Regions from separate parts of the Pseudomonas sp. FG29 genome, predicted to be linked through region 2. Evidence: predicted binding sites of a transcription regulator. Region 2 holds the regulator's gene; the other holds the start of a gene.

Region 1 (9,272 bases), on a different contig from region 2:
CCTGGATAATCGACCCGCAAAGCGTGACCCAATACGGATTGAAAACAGCACACATGATTGCAGAGGATCATCCTGCCTATCACGCGCCCAAGCGCGACAAGAACGCCCCCATCGCACTGAGCTTCTTTTCCGGGGCCATGGGGCTTGATCTGGGTATGGAAAAGGCCGGTTTCGATATCCGCCTGGCCTGCGAGTTCGACAAATACTGCCGCCAGACCATCGCCCTGAATCGCCCCGATACGGCGCTCCTGGGCGACGTCAACGCCTGCACGGCCGAGCAGGTGATCGAGGCTGCCAGCGTAGCTCGTGAAGAAATCGACGTCATCATCGGTGGCCCACCCTGCCAGGCGTTCAGCACGGCAGGCAAGCGCAAGGCGTTCAATGACGAGCGCGGCAATGCCTTCCTGAAGTTCATCGACCTGGCCCTGGAAATCAGGCCGCCTTACATCGTGATCGAGAACGTGCGCGGCCTGCTGTCCTGCCCGATGGATCACCGCCCACATGATCAGCGAGGCCCGGACTTTCCGGATCTCTCCCTGGACGAGATGAAAGGTGGCGCGCTCAACTTCGTGCTGAGCAAACTGAGCAATGCCGGCTACGCCAGCTCGTTCAACCTCTACAACTCGGCCAACTTCGGCACTCCGCAAATTCGCGAGCGCGTCATCATCGTCTGCTCACGGAATGGGAAAACCGCGCCGTTCCTTACGCCAACGCACAGCGAAGACGGCACCCTGGGGCTACCGACCTGGCGCACCGTGCGCCAGGCACTAGAAGGGCTCAATAGCCACCATCACCTCAACTTCCCGGAAAAGCGCCTGCGTTTCTACCGCCTGCTCAAGGCCGGACAGAACTGGCGTGATCTTGCCCCGAACCTGCAACGCGAAGCACTGGGCAAGTCCTACTTCTCAGGAGGTGGAAAGACCGGTTTCTTGCGCCGCCTTGCCTGGGACAAGCCGTCCCCGACACTGGTGACGCACCCCGCCATGCCGGCAACGGATCTGGCACATCCGGAAGCCGATCGCCCCCTTTCAATCGAGGAATACAAACGCATCCAGGAGTTTCCGGATCACTGGCAACTGGCTGGCCCATTGATCCAGCAATACAAGCAGGTTGGCAACGCTGTCCCCGTCAGCCTGGGCCATGCCGTTGGCAAACTGCTACGTGATCTGCTTGCCGATAAGGCACAGGAGGCGCCACGCAGCTTCCGCTTCTCGCGCTACCAGGCCACCTGCCATGAGGAATGGCGCAAGGCCTTCGAACAGCAACGCCGTAAGGCGCAACTGGAGCTGGCGATTGGCGCCATATAGGCTTCCTGCGCTTGAGCACATCTTTGAGCCTCAGGCGCGCCAGACAGGCGATACGCTTCTCGTGGATAGCGCCGATGTTCAGCTCGACGTAGCGGGCCATGTTCCCTGTCCGCGCGGGAGGTGACCTCCCGCGACCTTTGGCCTTAATTCAGCCCCAACACGTCCTGCATGTCGTACAGCGCAGCACTTCGTCCTTGCAGCCACAGCGCGGAACGCACCGCGCCCTTGGCGAAGGTCATACGGCTGGAGGCTTTGTGGGTGATTTCCACCCGCTCGCCGTCAGCGGCGAACAGTACGGTGTGATCGCCCACCACGTCGCCGGCACGCACGGTGGCGAAGCCGATGGTTTCACGCTCACGCGCGCCGGTCTGGCCTTCACGGCCGTAAACGGCGACCTTCTGCAGATCACGTCCCAGCGCGTTGGCGACAACCTCGCCCATACGCAGGGCTGTGCCGGACGGCGCGTCGACCTTGTGGCGATGGTGAGCCTCGATGATCTCGATATCCACATCATCGCCCAGCACGCGAGCGGCAGTATCCAACAGCTTCAGGCAGAGGTTGACGCCAACGCTGAAGTTGGCCGCGAAGACGATCGGAATCTGCTTGGCCGCTTCGCTGAGCTGCTGCTTTTCCTCAGGCGTGAAGCCAGTGGTGCCGATGACCATGGCCTTGCCCGCCTGACGGCAGACTTCCAGGTTCTTCAGCGTCACCGACGGATGGGTGAAGTCGATCAGTACGTCGAAATCATCGATCACGGCGCTCAGGTCGCCCGCCAGGGTCACACCGACCTTGCCCAACCCGACCAGCTCACCGGCGTCGGCGCCGATCAGGCTGCTGTCGGCACGGTCGATGGCGGCGCTGAGCTGCGCACCCTCAGCCAGGCTCACGGCCTCGATCAGGGTCTTGCCCATGCGCCCGGCGGCGCCCATTACAGCGATACGTTGCATAAAATCAGCTCCAGGCTGCAGGCCTCAGGCCGCAGGCGAAAGGCTTGAAGCCTGCCACCTGCCGCCTGCCGCCGTGGTTATACGTCACCAAAGAAGCGCTTCACGCCCTCGAACCAGCCGCTGGCCTTGGGCGAGTGGGAGTCATCGCCCTGCAGCGACTTGCGGAACTCATCGAGCAGTTCGCGCTGGCGCTTGTTCAGGTTGACCGGTGTTTCCACCGCCACTCGGCACATCAGGTCGCCAGCCGCGCCACCGCGTACCGGTGCCACGCCCTTGCCACGCAGGCGGAACAGTTTGCCGGTTTGGGTGCCCTCGGGGATCTTCAGCTTGACCCGACCATCGAGGGTCGGCACTTCCAGTTCACCGCCCAGCGCCGCATCGGCGAAGCTGATCGGCACTTCGCAGTACAGATGCTTGCCGTCACGCTGGAAGATCGCGTGCTCGCGCACGTTGACCACCACATAGAGGTCACCGGCCGGGCCACCGTGTGCGCCGGCCTCACCTTCGCCGGACAGGCGAATGCGGTCACCGGTATCCACGCCTGGCGGCACCTTGACCGACAGCGTCTTGCTCTCTTCAACACGACCCTGACCGTGGCAGCTGCCACAAGGGTCGGTGATCATCTTGCCGCTGCCATGGCAACGCGGGCAGGTCTGCTGCACCGAGAAGAAGCCCTGCTGCATGCGCACCTGGCCAATACCACCGCAGGTGGTACAGGTGACCGGACTGGTTCCCTTCTTGGCACCCGTGCCATCGCAGGTCTTGCAACCGACCAGAGTCGGCACGCGAATGGTCACGGTGGTACCGCGCACCGCTTCTTCCAGATCCAGCTCCAGGGTGTAGCGCAGGTCACTGCCGCGCTGAGCACCCCCACGGGAGCCACCACGGCTGCCACCGAAGAAGTCGCTGAATACGTCACCGAAGATGTCGGAGAAGTTGGCGCCGCCAAAGCCGGCACCACCGCCACCGCCCATCTGCGGGTCGACACCGGCGTGACCGTACTGATCGTAGGCCGAACGCTTGGCCGCGTCGGAGAGCACTTCGTAGGCCTCATTGGCCTCCTTGAATTTCTCTTCGGCGTCCTTGTCATCCGGGTTGCGATCCGGGTGGTATTTCATCGCCAGACGACGGTAAGCCTTCTTCAGCTCCGCCTCGCCGGCCCCGCGCTCGACACCGAGCACTTCGTAATAGTCACGTTTAGCCATTGCTTTTCTGCACCCTCAAAATTCGCGCCCTCCAGACACGCCGACGCGGGAGCAAGCCCCCGCGCGGCGGATCAGGCATGCACCGCGGTGCATGCCGGAGCGCAAGCAAGCCTCGGCTTACTTGTTGTCCTTGACCTCTTCGAACTCCGCATCGACCACATCGTCGGCGGCGTCCTTGGCGTCGTTGGCTTCCGGCTGGGCTGCGCCGCCTTGCGGCTGCTCGGCGTACATCTTCTGCGCCAGCGGCGTGGTGGCTTCGGACAGCGCATTCATCTTGGCTTCGATAGCTTCCTTGTCGTCGCCCTTGATGGCCACTTCCAGCTCACCGATGGCTTTTTCGATGGCCGCCTTCTCATCGGCAGTGGCCTTGTCACCCGCTTCAGTGATCATCTTGCGGGTGGCATGCACCAGCTGATCACCCTGGTTACGCGCGGTGGCCAGCTCCTCGAACTTGCGGTCTTCCTCGGCATTGGCCTCGGCGTCACGCACCATACGCTCGATTTCCTCGTCGGACAGACCGGAGTTGGCCTTGATGACGATGGACTGCTGCTTGCCGGTGGCCTTGTCCTTGGCGGACACGTGCAGGATACCGTTGGCATCGATGTCGAAGGTCACTTCGATCTGCGGCACGCCACGCGGAGCCGGCGGAATCTCGGCCAGGTCGAACTTGCCCAGCGACTTGTTCTGCACAGCCTGCTTGCGCTCGCCCTGCAGCACGTGAATGGTCACGGCGCTCTGGTTGTCGTCGGCCGTGGAGAACACCTGCGACTTCTTGGTCGGGATGGTGGTGTTCTTCTCGATCAGCGGCGTCATCACGCCACCCATGGTTTCGATACCCAGGGTCAGCGGGGAAACGTCCAGCAGCAGCACGTCCTTGACGTCACCGGCCAGTACCGCGCCCTGAATGGCAGCGCCCATGGCCACGGCTTCGTCCGGGTTGACGTCCTTGCGCGGCTCCTTGCCGAAGAACTCGGCAACGGTCTTCTGTACCAGCGGCATACGGGTCTGACCGCCGACCAGGATCACGTCGTCGATCTTGCCGACGTCGATACCGGCGTCCTTCAGCGCAGTGCGGCACGGCTCGATGGTGCGCTGTACCAGGTCTTCAACCAGCGACTCCAGCTTGGAACGGGAGATCTTCACGTTCAGGTGCTTCGGACCGGTGGCGTCTGCAGTGATGTACGGCAGGTTGACGTCGGTCTGCTGGCTCGAAGACAGCTCGATCTTGGCCTTCTCGGCGGCTTCCTTCAGGCGCTGCATGGCCAGCGGGTCGCCCTTGAGGTTCATGCCGGTTTCTTTCTTGAATTCGTCGACGAGGTAGTCGATCAGGCGAATGTCGAAGTCCTCACCACCGAGGAAGGTGTCACCGTTGGTGGCCAGCACTTCGAACTGGTGCTCGCCGTCGACTTCGGCGATCTCGATCACCGACACGTCGAAGGTACCGCCGCCCAGGTCATAGACGATCACGGTGTGGTCGCCCTTGGCCTTGTCCATGCCATAGGCCAGCGCAGCCGCAGTCGGCTCGTTGATGATGCGTTTGACGTCGAGACCGGCGATGCGACCGGCGTCCTTGGTGGCCTGACGCTGGCTGTCGTTGAAGTAGGCCGGAACGGTGATCACCGCTTCGGTCACTGGCTCGCCCAGGTAGTCCTCGGCGGTCTTCTTCATCTTCTTCAGCACTTCGGCGCTGATCTGCGGCGGCGCCATCTTCTGGCCGTTCACTTCGACCCAGGCGTCACCGTTGTCCGCCTTGGCGATCTTGTACGGCACCATCTGGATGTCTTTCTGCACGACGTCTTCTTCGAAGCGACGACCGATCAGACGCTTCACTGCGTACAGGGTGTTGTGCGGGTTGGTCACTGCCTGGCGCTTGGCCGACTGGCCAACCAGGATTTCGCCATCGTTGGCGTAGGCGATGATGGACGGCGTGGTGCGAGCGCCTTCGGCGTTCTCGAGCACCTTGACGTTGCCGTTTTCCAGAATGGAGACGCAGGAGTTGGTAGTCCCCAGGTCGATACCGATGATTTTACCCATGAAAATTCTCCCGAAACTTTGATTATTCCGTCGCCTCGTTTCGCAGGCGCCGGCAGCACTAAAACGCTTGACTTAGAAATGGGGTCGCTGCGACGAATTTCAAGCCTGCTCGTCGATCGAAGGCGGCGGCGTGGTAGGCGCCTTGCTAACCACGACCATGGCCGGGCGCAGCAGACGACCATTGAGCAGGTAGCCCTTCTGGAACACCTTGAGCACGGAGTTCGGCTCGACCTTGGTGCTCTCCTCCATCGCCATGGCCTGGTGATGCTCCGGATTGAACGGAACACCGTGCGGATCGATCGCTTCGAGCTGATGGCGCGCCAGGGTATCGATGAACAGCTTGAGGGTCAGTTGCATGCCCTCGCGCACGCCCTTGATGGCCTCGTCGTCCGGGTTGGACAGCTCCAGGCCACGCTCCAGGCTGTCGACCACCGGCAGCAGGTCGTTGGCGAATTTTTCCAAGGCGAACTTGTGCGCCTTTTCCACATCCTGCTCGGCGCGACGGCGCACGTTCTGCAACTCGGCCGCCACACGCAACGATTGATCCTGCGCTGCAGCCAGCTGCTCTTCCAGGGCCTGCACGCGAGCCGCCAGGTCGTCGCTCGGCGCGGCGCCCTCAGCCGCTTGAGCCTCGGGGTTCTGCGTATCCAGGTTCTGTTCGTCAGCCATGCCTTTCTCCTCTCGAATGAAACGGCGCGAGTCCGAATCGCGCACCTGCCGCCTATATGGAGCCAATTCCACAACTTTCAAGGGGCGATAAGGAGGATTGTCAGCCACAGAAAAAACACTGTATAAATAACCAGACATCAATTCGGGAGCGTTCGCCATGCTGGTGCACCTGTCCATTCACAACTACGCCATCGTCGATCACCTGGATCTCGAACTCAGCGCCGGCATGAGCGCGATCAGTGGCGAAACCGGTGCCGGCAAATCGATCATGCTCGACGCCCTCGGCCTGTGCCTGGGTGATCGTGCCGACAGCGGCGTGGTACGACCGGGAAGTGACAAGGCAGACATTCTCGCCAGCTTCGACCTGGCGGACATTCCCGAAGCACGCGCCTGGCTCGCCGAACGCGATCTGGACAGCGACGGCCCGTGCATCCTGCGCCGAGTGATCACCGCCGAAGGTCGTTCGCGCGGCTATATAAACGGCAGCCCCTGCCCGCAAGGCGATCTAAAGGCGCTCGGTGAGCTGCTGATCGATATCCACAGCCAGCATGAGCATCAGTCGCTGCTCAAGACCGACACTCATCGGCGCCTGCTCGATGAATACGCCGGCAGCCAGGAACTGGCGCGCCAGGTACAGCTCGCCGCGCAACGCTGGAAGCAGACGCGCAACGAGCTGGAGCGCATCTCCAGCCAGGGCGACGAACAACGCGCCCGCCACCAGTTGCTCAGCTATCAGCTCGAAGAGCTGGAAAACCTCGCCCTCGGCGACAACGAACTGGAGCAACTGGAACAGGAACACAAGGCCCTGAGCAACGCCGAGTCGCTGCTTGGCGCCTGCCGCCAGGTACTCGATCTGTGCAGCGAAAGCGATGCCGGTAACGTGCTGTCAGCACTGACCGCCAGCCTCAATCGTCTGGGCGCCTTCAGCGACCAGGGTGGCGCTCTCGGCGAAGCCAGCAATCTGCTGGCCAGCGCACAGATTCAGATCGAGGAAGCCGTGGGCGAGCTCAATCGCTTCATCGATCATTTCGATGCCGACCCGCAGCGCCAGCAGTTTCTCGAAGAACGCCTGGATACCATCTACACCCTGGCGCGCAAGCATCGCATCCAGCCCACCGAACTCGCCGCATTGCAGCAACAACTGTTTGAAGAACTGGAAGGACTGAATGCCGACGATGAGGCCGGCGAACGACTGGCCGAAGAGCTGGCCGCCTATGAACGTCACTACCAGGAAAAGGCCGCCGAGCTCAGCGCCCTGCGTGGTAACGCAGCCGAATCCCTGTCTGCTGCCGTCCAGCAGGAGATGCAGGCGCTGGGCATGCCAGGCGGGCGCTTCAGCATCCAGCTGCAAGCACTGGAAAGCACCGAGCCCAATGGCAACGGTCTGGAGGCCGTTGAGTTTCTGGTCAGTGCCAACCCGGGCCAACCCTTGCGCGGCCTGGCCAAGGTGGCTTCCGGTGGCGAGCTGTCGCGTATCAGCCTGGCCATTCAGGTGATCACCGCGCAGACCTCGCGCGTACCGACGCTGGTCTTCGACGAGGTGGACGTCGGCATCGGCGGCCCGACTGCCGAGGTGGTTGGCCAGCTGCTACGCCGCCTCGGCGAGCGCGGCCAGGTGTTGTGCGTGACCCACCTGCCACAGGTGGCCGCCCAGGGGCATCAGCACCTGTTCGTGCACAAGCGCCGGGGTGAAGGTGCGACCTCCACGGCGGTCAGCCTACTGGACGAGAGCGGCCGCATCGAGGAGATCGCCCGCATGCTCGGCGGCGTTGACCTGACCGAAGAGTCCCTGGCTCATGCCCGCAAGATGGTTACCAGCGCCCAGGCGGCCTGAAACCCAAACGGATGCGCTAGCAGGCCGTTGAAAAACGTAGGCGAGACAGGCAAGACAAGGCAAAAAAAGCCGAAAAAGCGCAGTTTACGTGCTGTAAATGAGCATTTTGAGGCTGTTTTTAACGCAGTATTGCCAACGCAGGTAGTTCTTCAACAGCCTGCTAATGCAGATGCGAAAAAGGCGACCCTAGGATCGCCTTTTCATTGCAGCCGGAGCCTCAGCTCTTCTTGCGGACGTACAACACCAGGTTGTGATCGACCAGCTCGAAGCCGTGCTCTCGGACGATTTCCTTCTGGCGCTTCTCGATCTCCGTGTCGAAGAACTCGATCACTTCACCGGTATCGACACAAACCATGTGGTCATGGTGGCCGCTGTCAGCCAGTTCGAAGACGGCGTGGCCACCATCGAAGTTGTGACGAACCACGAGGCCAGCGGCCTCGAACTGGGTGAGTACCCGGTAGACGGTCGCCAGACCGACATCTTCGCCCGCTTCCATCAGCGCCTTGTAAACATCTTCGGCGCTCATGTGGCGATGCTCGGCGTTATCAAGCATCTGCAGGATTTTGACCCGTGGCAGGGTCACCTTCAGTCCAGCTTTGCGCAGTTCGTTATTTTCAACCATGGTCTGCTTTCTCGTGGGGGCTGCTTCGCAGCTTCCCTTAATACGGGTATGATCCGGGGTTCAAGTTGCCCAAGATAGTGGAAGTCACCCTCCGATGCAAAAAACCAAGCTCTTGCTGACCAGCCTGTCTCTGACCGGGCTCTTCGCACTCGCCGGTTGTTCATTCCCCGGGGTTTACAAGATCGACATTCAACAGGGCAATGTCGTGACGCAGGACATGATAGACCAGCTGCGCCCCGGAATGACCCGGCGCCAAGTGCGGTTTATCATGGGTAACCCTCTGATTACCGATACCTTCCACGCCGATCGCTGGGATTATCTCTACAGCATCCAGCCAGGCGGCGGTCAGCGCCTGCAGGAACGTGTGAGCCTGATGTTCGACGGCAACGATCAACTGATCGGCCTGGCTGGCGACTTCATGCCGGGCGTCAGCCGTGATCAGGCGATCATGGGCGAAGGCAGCGATACCACCAATGCCCAGCCTCAGGCCAAGCCCCAGGAAGACAAGCCTGCAGCGCCCGGCTCGTTGCTGGAGCAGATCCAGCGCGAGGTGGATCAGGTGGAAACCGTACCGGTTCCAGTTCCGGAACCGCTGGACACCGATCCGCAATAAAACCCGCTGCATGAAAAAAGCCCGGAAGCGATTCCGGGCTT
Region 2 (9,272 bases):
TGTGGATCAACCACTTCAGCGCCGATGGTCTGCTGCAGACCAGCGAACACATGAAGGTCGCTCAGCGCCTGAAGGACGGCAGCCTGACCTACCTCGATCACGGCAGCCTGGGCGCGCTGATTCGCATCAGCCCGCTCTGAGCGCATCATCCGACGCATGAAAAGGGCCGCTCAGCGGCCCTTTTCATTTGCTCAACCAAGCAACACCCGCGTCAGCACCGACCTGATCGTGCTCATGCCCTGCGCCAGAACCTGCTCGATGGCTTCCATGGTGATCGGCGCACTCGACTTGCCCGCAGCAGGGTTCACCACCAACGCCAGACAGGCGTAAGGCAGCTCCAACTCTCGCGCCAGAGCTGCTTCCGGCATGCCGGTCATGCCCACCAGATCGCAACCATCACGCTCCAGGCGCAGAATCTCGGCAGCCGTCTCCAGCCGCGGCCCCTGCGTGCAGCCATAGATGCCGTGATCACTGAATGCGGCCCCTTCGCTGCGTAAAGCCGCGATCAGTGCCGCACGCAGCCTGGCATCGTAAGGTTCGCTGAAATCGATATGAGTGACCTGCTGCAACTCGCCTTCGAAGAAGGTTTGGGCACGGCCATAGGTGTAATCGATGATCTGCTGCGGCACGCAGAAATGCCCGGCCGGCATCGCCTGGGGAATGCCACCGACCGAGTTGACCGCGAGAATGGCCTCGGCGCCGGCCTGCTTGAGCGCCCAGAGATTGGCACGGTAATTGACCTGATGCGGCGGGATACGATGCGGATGGCCGTGGCGCGCCAGAAACAGCACCGTACGCCCAGCATAATCGCCTCGCAGAACCGGCGCAGAGGGCGCCCCGTAAGGCGTCTCCATGACAAGCTCGGCGTCGATGCGCAGCCCGTCGAGCTGCGTCAGCCCGGTGCCGCCGATGATCGCGTAGACAGTCATGGCTTCTAATCCAGCAACTGCGCAGCGCGCAGCGCCGCCATAGCCTGCGACCAACGCGGCGACGCTCGGTAATCAGTGGAGGCATGCCCATGGCCGCGCATCCGCGCCAGGCGCGGCGATGCTTTCACCTGCAGGCGCTGCAGAGCGACCAGGGCCACCTCTGCCGCAGCACGGTCATTGCACACCAGCCCCATATCGCAGCCAGCACGCAGCGCCGCCTCGATACGCTGACCGGCATCACCGGCCACATGGGCCCCTGCCATCGACAGATCATCACTGAAGATCACCCCATCGAAGCCCAGCTCACCGCGCAGGATCTCCTGCAGCCAGCGGCGCGAGAACCCTGCCGGCTGCTCATCGACCTGCGGATAGATCACGTGAGCCGGCATCACCGCATCCAGCGCAGCACCAAGCAGGCGGAACGGCTGCAGGTCGCAGGCGCGCAGCTCATCGAGGCTGCGTTCGTCCACAGGAATGGCCACGTGGGAATCGGCCTCGGCCCAACCATGCCCCGGAAAGTGCTTGCCGGTAGCCGCCATGCCGGCCTGATGCATACCCCGAATGAAGGCCCCGGCCAGATGGGCGGCGCGTTGTGGATCACCTTCGAAGGCCCGACTGCCGACCACCGCACTGCGCTGGTGATCGAGGTCGAGCACCGGCGCGAAGCTCAGATCCAGCCCGACCGCCAGCACTTCGGTAGCCATCAGCCAACCACAATGCTCGGCCAACGACTCGGCATCGTCGTTATCGGCGATGGCACGCATCGCCGGCAAGCGCACGAAGCCCTGACGCAGGCGCTGGACACGACCACCTTCCTGATCCACCGCCAGCAACAGATCCGGGCGCACGGCACGGATGCTCTGGCACAGCTCACGCACCTGGCGTGGCGACTCGATATTACGGGCAAAGATGATCAGGCCGCCCACCTCGGGCTGGCGCAGCATCTGGCGATCCTCGGCGCTCAACCAGGTGCCGCCGATGTCCATCATCAAAGAACCTTGCATGGGGATATTCCTTATTGAAAATCTGGGCCTGCCGACCATTGCGGGCAGGACGCCTCGTCGATCAGCACCCGGCAATGCAGCGGTACACGCTCGAACAGGGCCAACATGTCGGTATTGCGCAGGCGAATGCAGCCATGGGACAGCGCCGTGCCCATGGGTTCCGTATCCGGTGTGCCGTGCAGGTAAATGTAGCGACGAAAGGTGTCGACCGAACCGAGGCGATTGCGCCCTGGCTCCAGGCCGCTGAGCCAGAGGATGCGAGTCAGGATCCAGTCGCGCCCGGGGAATTGTTCATGCAACTCGGGCGTCCAGACTTCGCCCGTCCAGCGCCGCCCGCGCAGTACCGCCGCCAAGGGCAAGCCCGCACCGATACGCGCACGCACCTGATGCAGACCGCGCGGCGTGCAACCACTGCCATTGTCCTCACCCGCTCCGTTGAGCGCCGTTGAAACGGCACAGCGCACACGCAGACGCCCGGCCTGTAGGCCGTAGAGCATCTGGTCAGCAATGGAGATGTGCAGCAGATCGAGATCCAGCATGCGGCTAGCTTAGCGGATGACTCGGGTCGAGCCCACCGCTGTCATGCCTTGGCCGGTACGCTCACGGTCTTGTTGCGCGGTTTGAGCTGGGCAGTTGCCAGCAAGGGATCGGCGACACCGGAATCGGCACGCATACCGGCAGCGAGGAACGGCACCATCATGCGCATCACCTGTTCGATGGAGGTGTGCACGCCGAAATCCGTTTCCGCCATGGCACGTAGCGCCTTGATACCGGACATGCTGAACGCCGCCGCCCCCAACATGAAGTGCACCCGCCAGAACAGTTCCAGCGGCGGGATACGCGGCGCGGCATCGTGCACCAGCAGCATGTAGCGGCGGAACACCTTGCCGTAAACCTCTTCGAGGTATTTACGCAGGTGCCCCTGGCTCTGACTGAAGGCCAGGCCCAGCAAACGCATGAAGATCGACAGGTCATTCCCGCTGCGCGGCTTGACGGCCAGCGCCTGCTCGACCAGCAACTCGAGCAGTTCCTCGAGTGTGGCCTGGGTTTCGGCCTTGGCCTGGCGGCGGTCCAGTTCCTTTTCCAGGCTGGTGCAGAATGGCCCGAGGAAACGCGAGAAGACCGCCTGAATCAGCGCCTTCTTAGAACCGAAGTGATAGTTGACGGCCGCGAGGTTGACCCCGGCCTTGCTGGTGATGAGCCGCAGCGAGGTTTCGGCAAAGCCCTTTTCCGCGAACAGCTGTTCTGCTGCATCGAGAATGCGTTCAACGGTTTCTGACTGAGCCATGAAATATCACCTGACAAACACTCGTTTGAAACATACGTTTCAGCCCACTGCATTGTCAAGCCGCGCCGGCCAGGTTTCGTCTGGTCGGTCACAGCATACAACAGGCAGAGACGAGCGTTGAGGACGGCAAGTTACAGCGCAACTGCGCCCAGGATGAAATTGATCGTTGCCAAGCAGCCTTCACTGTATATAATCCCAGTCACTGTATAAAAAGACAGAGCCCAGCCATGCTGAAACTGACCCCCCGCCAAGCCGAAATCCTCGCATTCATCAAGCGCTGCCTGGAAGACAATGGCTACCCACCTACCCGCGCGGAAATCGCTCAGGAGCTGGGCTTCAAATCACCCAACGCGGCAGAGGAACACCTCAAGGCGTTGGCACGTAAAGGCGCCATCGAGATGACGCCAGGTGCCTCGCGCGGCATTCGCATCCCCGGCTTCGAACCAGGCGCCGCCAACGACGACGATGGTTTGCCGGTAATCGGCCGTGTCGCTGCCGGTGCGCCGATCCTGGCCCAGCAGCATGTCGAGGAATCCTGCCAGATCAACCCTGCCTTCTTTCAGCCCAAAGCCGACTACCTGTTGCGCGTACGCGGCATGAGCATGAAGGACATCGGCATCTTCGACGGCGATCTGCTTGCCGTGCACACCACACGCGAAGCCCGCAACGGCCAGATCGTGGTCGCGCGTATCGACGACGAAGTCACGGTCAAGCGCTTCAAGCGCGAGGGCAACAAGGTCTGGCTGATTGCCGAGAACCCTGAGTTTTCCCCGATCGAGGTCGATCTGGAACATCAGGAATTGATCATCGAAGGTCTGAGTGTCGGCGTGATCCGCCGATAATTCCCTGGAGGCTCCCATGCAGTTGCAGCAGTCGTTCGAGCGCCCTCAACTTCCCCTGTTCGACGCATTTCTGGCCAATGCGCCTGCCGACGGACTGCCTGTCGAGCCCCTGCCAGGCCTGGAAGATGATCAGGCTTTCAGTGAATTGGCACTGCGCGGCGCTGCCGGGCATTGTCTGCACCTGCTGGCGCCCATATTGCGTGAACTGAGTCAGAATCAGGATGCTCGCTGGCTGACACTGGTAGCACCACCGGCCAGCCTGACCCAGACCTGGCTGCGTGATGCCGGCCTCAACCGTGAACGCATCCTGCTGCTGCAGCCACGCCAGGAGCAGAGTGCGCTGGAGCTGACCGAAGAAGCCCTCAGACTGGGTCGCAGCCACACCGTGATCAGTTGGCTACATCCGGTCGAACGCAGTACTCGCCAACGCCTGGCCAAGGCAGCGCGAACCGGCCAAGCGCAGAGCCTCAACATCAGCCTGGGCTAACCAGCGAAGTCCCCACCTGCTGGAGCGGCTTCAGCCGCGAAATGGACGAGCACCCTCCGCCCATTTCGCGGACAAAGCGAAACCTCTACATATCGCGAGTGAATGCGCTCCTGCAGAGCGGCCGCGCCCTCAAAGCATACTCAGAAAACGCGAAAGCCCCTCATAGTAGAGGGGCTTTCGCTATTACTTGCAGCCTGCAGCGTGTGACCTGCGGCTAATATTCAGTGCAAGACGCGCGGTGACTCTTCGTCCTCGCTGCTGAAGTCGCCTTCAGCCATACGCCCCGCCATCTGCACACCCACGTTGAGCATGGCCTTGGCCACTTCGACGTGCTGGCCTTGCAGGAATGCCTTGGCATCAGCGGAGAAATCCAGCGTCACCAATGCCTCTTCATCCTCTGCACGACGCAGGGCGATACGCCCATCGGGCAGTTCGACGATTTCCAGAAAGGATGTAGGCATGGGTCAGTCTCTTTGCGAAAACGCGATATTGTAACAGTCGGCCGGGGACAGCCCCAGCCCACTTGTCCAGATTAATGCGATCAGCACTCGCTGAGGCCTTCACGAAAGCGCAATACCAGTGCCTTGAGCTGCTGCCGGTAGTCATCCAGCTCGTCCAGTGTCAGCTCGGGGCGCACCTGATCCAGACTCACCGCCGTGATCAGTGGCATGGCGGGGTCGACCTTCGCCTTGCGCGCCTCCTGAGGCGGCTTGAACAACTCGGCGTAGGCCGCCAGCAACTGCGCTAGCCAGGTCTCCGATTGCTGCGCCAGCTCCACCAGCTCGGCCAGTTCAGGGCTCGGAGAACGCTCGAGCACGGTCTGATCGAGGAAAGCATCGACACGCGTCGACGTGGTGTCGGCCATGCGGTAGTAGCCAGCGATCTCATGGCACAGGCTCAGCACACTGCCGTACAGATGGAACAACGCCGCCTCACGCTCGGCCTGTACCAGCGCCTGCACGTTGAAGGCGCCAGAGGCTTCTGCCTTGCGCCAGTTGTCCAGCGCGATCCCGGCGAAGAATATCTTCTGGTTGGTGCGGGTATAGAGTTCTTTGGCCATTACGGCGATCTCCATTGCAGATGGAGCCATCATACGCGCGCCGACGACTGTCGGCGCGCGCATGCGATCAGAAGCGGCAGAGGTTCAGCGCTTGTCCTCGACCTTCCACTTGCCGCCATCGAAGAACGCACGCCAGCCGGTCGGCTTGCCATCCACTTCGGATTGCACGTACTGCTCCTTGGTCTTGCGGCTATAGCGAATCACGGCCGGGCGGCCATCCGGATCCTTCTGCGGAGCATCGCAGAGGAAGTGGTACTTGGGATCGATCTCGTGCTTGTGCGGAACGATTTCCAGCACCAGCGGAGCGCGCGTCTCACGGTTCTTCGGGAAACCGCTGGCGGCGAGGAACAGACCCGACGCGCCGTCGCGCAGTACGTAAGTGTCATCGACCTTCTCGCACTTGAGCTCAGGCATCTCCACCTTGTCCATCTTGGGAGGCGCAGCTTCACCATTCTTCAACAGCTTGCGGGTGTTCTTGCAACTGGCATTGGTGCAGCCGAAGAACTTGCCGAAACGACCGGTCTTGAGCTGCATCTCGCTGCCGCACTTGTCGCACTCCAGGCTCGGCCCTTCGTAGCCCTTGATGCGGTACTGGCCCTGCTCGATCTCGTAGCCCGTGCAATCCGGGTTGTTGCCGCAGATGTGCAGCTTGCGGGTTTCGTCCAGCAGGTAGGCATCCATGGCCGTGGAGCAGATCGGGCAACGATGCTTGCCCAGCAGCACGCGGGACTCGGACTCGCCCTCGTCGTCCGCGGCGATCTCGTCGCCCGGCACCAGGTTGATGGTGGCCTTGCAGCGCTCCTTAGGCGGTAGCGCATAGCCGGAGCAACCCAGGAACACGCCGGTGGAGGCGGTACGAATCATCATCGGCCGGCCGCAGTCGCGGCAGGGAATATCGGTCAGGGTCGGCTGGTTGGCACGCATGCCGCCCTCGCCTGCCTCGGCCGCCTCGAGCTTCTTCTTGAAGTCGCCGTAGAACTCGTCGAGCAGATGCTTCCACTCGCGCTCGCCCTGCGCCACGTCATCCAGACGCTCTTCCATGCCAGCCGTGAAACCATAATCCATCAGGTTGGCGAAGCTCTCGTCGAGGCGCTCGGTGACGATATCGCCCATCTTCTCGGCGTAGAAGCGACGGTTGTGTACCGTGACGTAGCCGCGATCCTGAATAGTGGAGATGATCGCCGCATAGGTCGACGGGCGGCCAATGCCACGCTTTTCCAGCTCCTTGACCAGGCTCGCTTCGGAGTAGCGTGCCGGCGGCTTGGTGAAGTGCTGGCTGGGGTCGAGCTGGATCAGCTTGAGGCCCTCGCCTTCCTTCATTTCCGGCAGGACATCGTCCTCGCCGGGCTTGCTCTGCTGCGGCAGTACGCGGGTATAACCGTCGAACTTGAGGATGCGGCCCTTGGCGCGCAGCTCGAAGTTGCCGGCAGCCACGGTGACGCTGGTGGACAGGTACTCGGCCGGAGGCATCTGGCAAGCGACGAACTGACGCCAGATCAGGTCATACAGACGCTCGGCATCACGCTCCATACCGGAGAGCTGGGTCGGGCGCAGGTTGACGTCGGACGGACGAATCGCTTCGTGCGCCTCCTGCGCGCCTTCCTTGCTCGAATACAGGTTGGGCTTGCCCGGCAGGTACTTGTCGCCGTATTCGCTGCCGATGAAACCACGCACCATCTCCACCGCGTCGTTGGACAGGTTGGTCGAGTCGGTACGCATATAGGTGATGTAGCCGGCCTCGTAGAGACGCTGGGCCATCATCATGGTTTTCTTCACGCCGAAGCCAAGACGGTTGCTCGCCGCCTGCTGCAGGGTGGAGGTGATGAAAGGCGCCGAGGGCTTGCTGCTGGTCGGGCGGTCTTCACGCTTGACCACGCTGTAGCTGGAAGCCTTGAGCTTCTCCAGCGCCGCCATGGCCTGCGCTTCGTTGACCGGCTTGAACGCCGAGCCGTCTTCGCGAACGACTTCGAAGCGCACCTTGGCGTTCTTCGCAGTGCCGAGATCAGCGTGCACTTCCCAGTATTCTTCCGGGACGAAGGCACGAATTTCTTTTTCACGCGCAACGACCAGCTTCACCGCTACCGACTGCACGCGACCGGCAGACAGACCACGGGCGATCTTGGCCCACAGCAGCGGCGAGACCATGTAGCCCACCACGCGGTCGAGGAAGCGACGCGCCTGCTGGGCGTTGACGCGGTTGATATCCAGCTCACCGGGCTTGGAGAAGGCATCCTGAATCGCCTTCTTGGTGATCTCGTTGAATACCACGCGCTTGTAGCGGCTGTCGTCACCACCGATGGACTCGCGCAGGTGCCAGGCGATGGCCTCCCCCTCGCGATCCAAGTCGGTTGCGAGATAGATGGTGTCAGCATCCTTGGCCAGGCGGCGCAGTTCCTCGATCACCTTTTCCTTGCCAGGCAGGATCTCGTACTTGGCCTTCCAACCATGCTCGGGGTCGACGCCCATGCGGGCGAACAGCTGACGTTTGGCCTTTTCCTTGGGCGACAGTGCAGGCGCCTCCGCGGCGGCCTTGCCACGCTTGGCAGGCTCCTTGGTGGCGCTTGCCGAGCCGCTGGTAGGCAGGTCACGGATGTGGCCGATGCTCGACTTCACCACGTACTGGCTGCCCAGGTACTTGTTGATGGTCTTGGCCTTGGCCGGGGATTCCACGATGACCAGCGATTTGCCCATGGATCAGAAAATTCCTGAATTGCGAAATATAGAAGGCGGGTAACCTTAAGGCCCCGCTATATATAGTGGCGACCGAGTGAAGGTCAAGCGCGGGGAAATGCGCCTCAGACCTCTGCACCACCAATAGGGCTGACTTCGGCCTGAATCAAAGCAAAGCGCGGAAGCGTCTGGCCGTCCACCTCGACCTGCTCGCAAAACATTGCCAGCGGCCTGACCCAGAGCCCGAACTCCCCATACAGTGCCTGATAGATGACCAACGGTTCCTCGGTCTCGGAATGCTGCGCCACGCCGAAGACGCGATACTGCGGCCCTTTGTAGTGACGATAGAGCCCTGGTTGTAGCTGCATGACGTTTCCCCGCATGAAAAGCCCGGCCATGACGGCTCGGCTTGCCGGGCGCCGTGGCAGCACCCGAATGAACAAGGCCAGAAAGCAAAACCGGGGCACTAGGCCCCGGTCTTGTTTGGCTCGGACGCTTAGACGCGTTCGAACACGGTGGTGATGCCTTGGCCAAGGCCCACGCACATGGTGGAGACACCGAAAGTGCCACCGTTCTGCTTCATGACGTTGAGCAGGGTACCGGAGATACGGGCACCGGAACAACCGAAGGGGTGACCCAGGGCGATCGCGCCGCCGTGCAGGTTGACTTTCTCTTCCATCTTGTCGAGCAGCTTCAGATCCTTCAGCACCGGCAGAGCCTGGGCCGCGAAGGCTTCGTTGAGCTCGACGAAATCGATGTCAGCCATGCTCAGACCGGCACGCTTGAGCGCCTTCTGGGTCGACGGCACCGGACCGTAACCCATGATCGCCGGATCGACACCGGCAACGGCCATGGCGCGAACCACGGCCATCGGCTGAATGCCCAGATCCTGAGCACGCTGGGCGCTCATGACGATCATGCAAGAGGCGCCGTCAGTGATCTGCGAGGAAGTACCCGCAGTCACGGTGCCGCCTTTCGGGTTGAACGCAGGC

Evidence for each region. The regulator LexA, encoded in region 2, represses DNA repair genes until DNA is damaged. The targets are predictions, from matches to a motif close to CTGTNTNNNNANACAG.
Region 1: a site for LexA is predicted at 6,281-6,296, ahead of recN (DNA repair protein RecN). Genes of this name have one in related genera too.

The regions. Positions count from the first base shown of each region.
Region 1 is NZ_JBMDJU010000017.1:21,651-30,922, forward strand. It holds gene ACODS1_RS16920 (DNA cytosine methyltransferase) at 1-1,307, shown strand, start outside; partial or broken gene ACODS1_RS16925 (PmeII family type II restriction endonuclease) at 1,318-1,407, opposite strand; gene dapB (4-hydroxy-tetrahydrodipicolinate reductase) at 1,451-2,254, opposite strand; gene dnaJ (molecular chaperone DnaJ) at 2,332-3,459, opposite strand; gene dnaK (molecular chaperone DnaK) at 3,577-5,493, opposite strand; gene grpE (nucleotide exchange factor GrpE) at 5,593-6,162, opposite strand; gene recN (DNA repair protein RecN) at 6,320-7,996, shown strand; gene fur (ferric iron uptake transcriptional regulator) at 8,214-8,618, opposite strand; gene ACODS1_RS16960 (outer membrane protein assembly factor BamE) at 8,713-9,231, shown strand.
Region 2 is NZ_JBMDJU010000001.1:563,164-572,435, reverse strand. It holds gene ACODS1_RS02845 (CsiV family protein) at 1-140, shown strand, start outside; gene ACODS1_RS02840 (S-methyl-5'-thioinosine phosphorylase) at 192-929, opposite strand; gene nagZ (beta-N-acetylhexosaminidase) at 935-1,933, opposite strand; gene ACODS1_RS02830 (L,D-transpeptidase family protein) at 1,945-2,472, opposite strand; gene ACODS1_RS02825 (TetR/AcrR family transcriptional regulator) at 2,514-3,221, opposite strand; gene lexA (transcriptional repressor LexA) at 3,449-4,063, shown strand; gene sulA (SOS-induced cell division inhibitor SulA) at 4,080-4,550, shown strand; gene ACODS1_RS02810 (hypothetical protein) at 4,772-5,011, opposite strand; gene ACODS1_RS02805 (DUF6586 family protein) at 5,092-5,610, opposite strand; gene topA (type I DNA topoisomerase) at 5,695-8,301, opposite strand; gene ACODS1_RS02795 (DUF1653 domain-containing protein) at 8,406-8,648, opposite strand; gene fadA (acetyl-CoA C-acyltransferase FadA) at 8,777-9,272, opposite strand, start outside.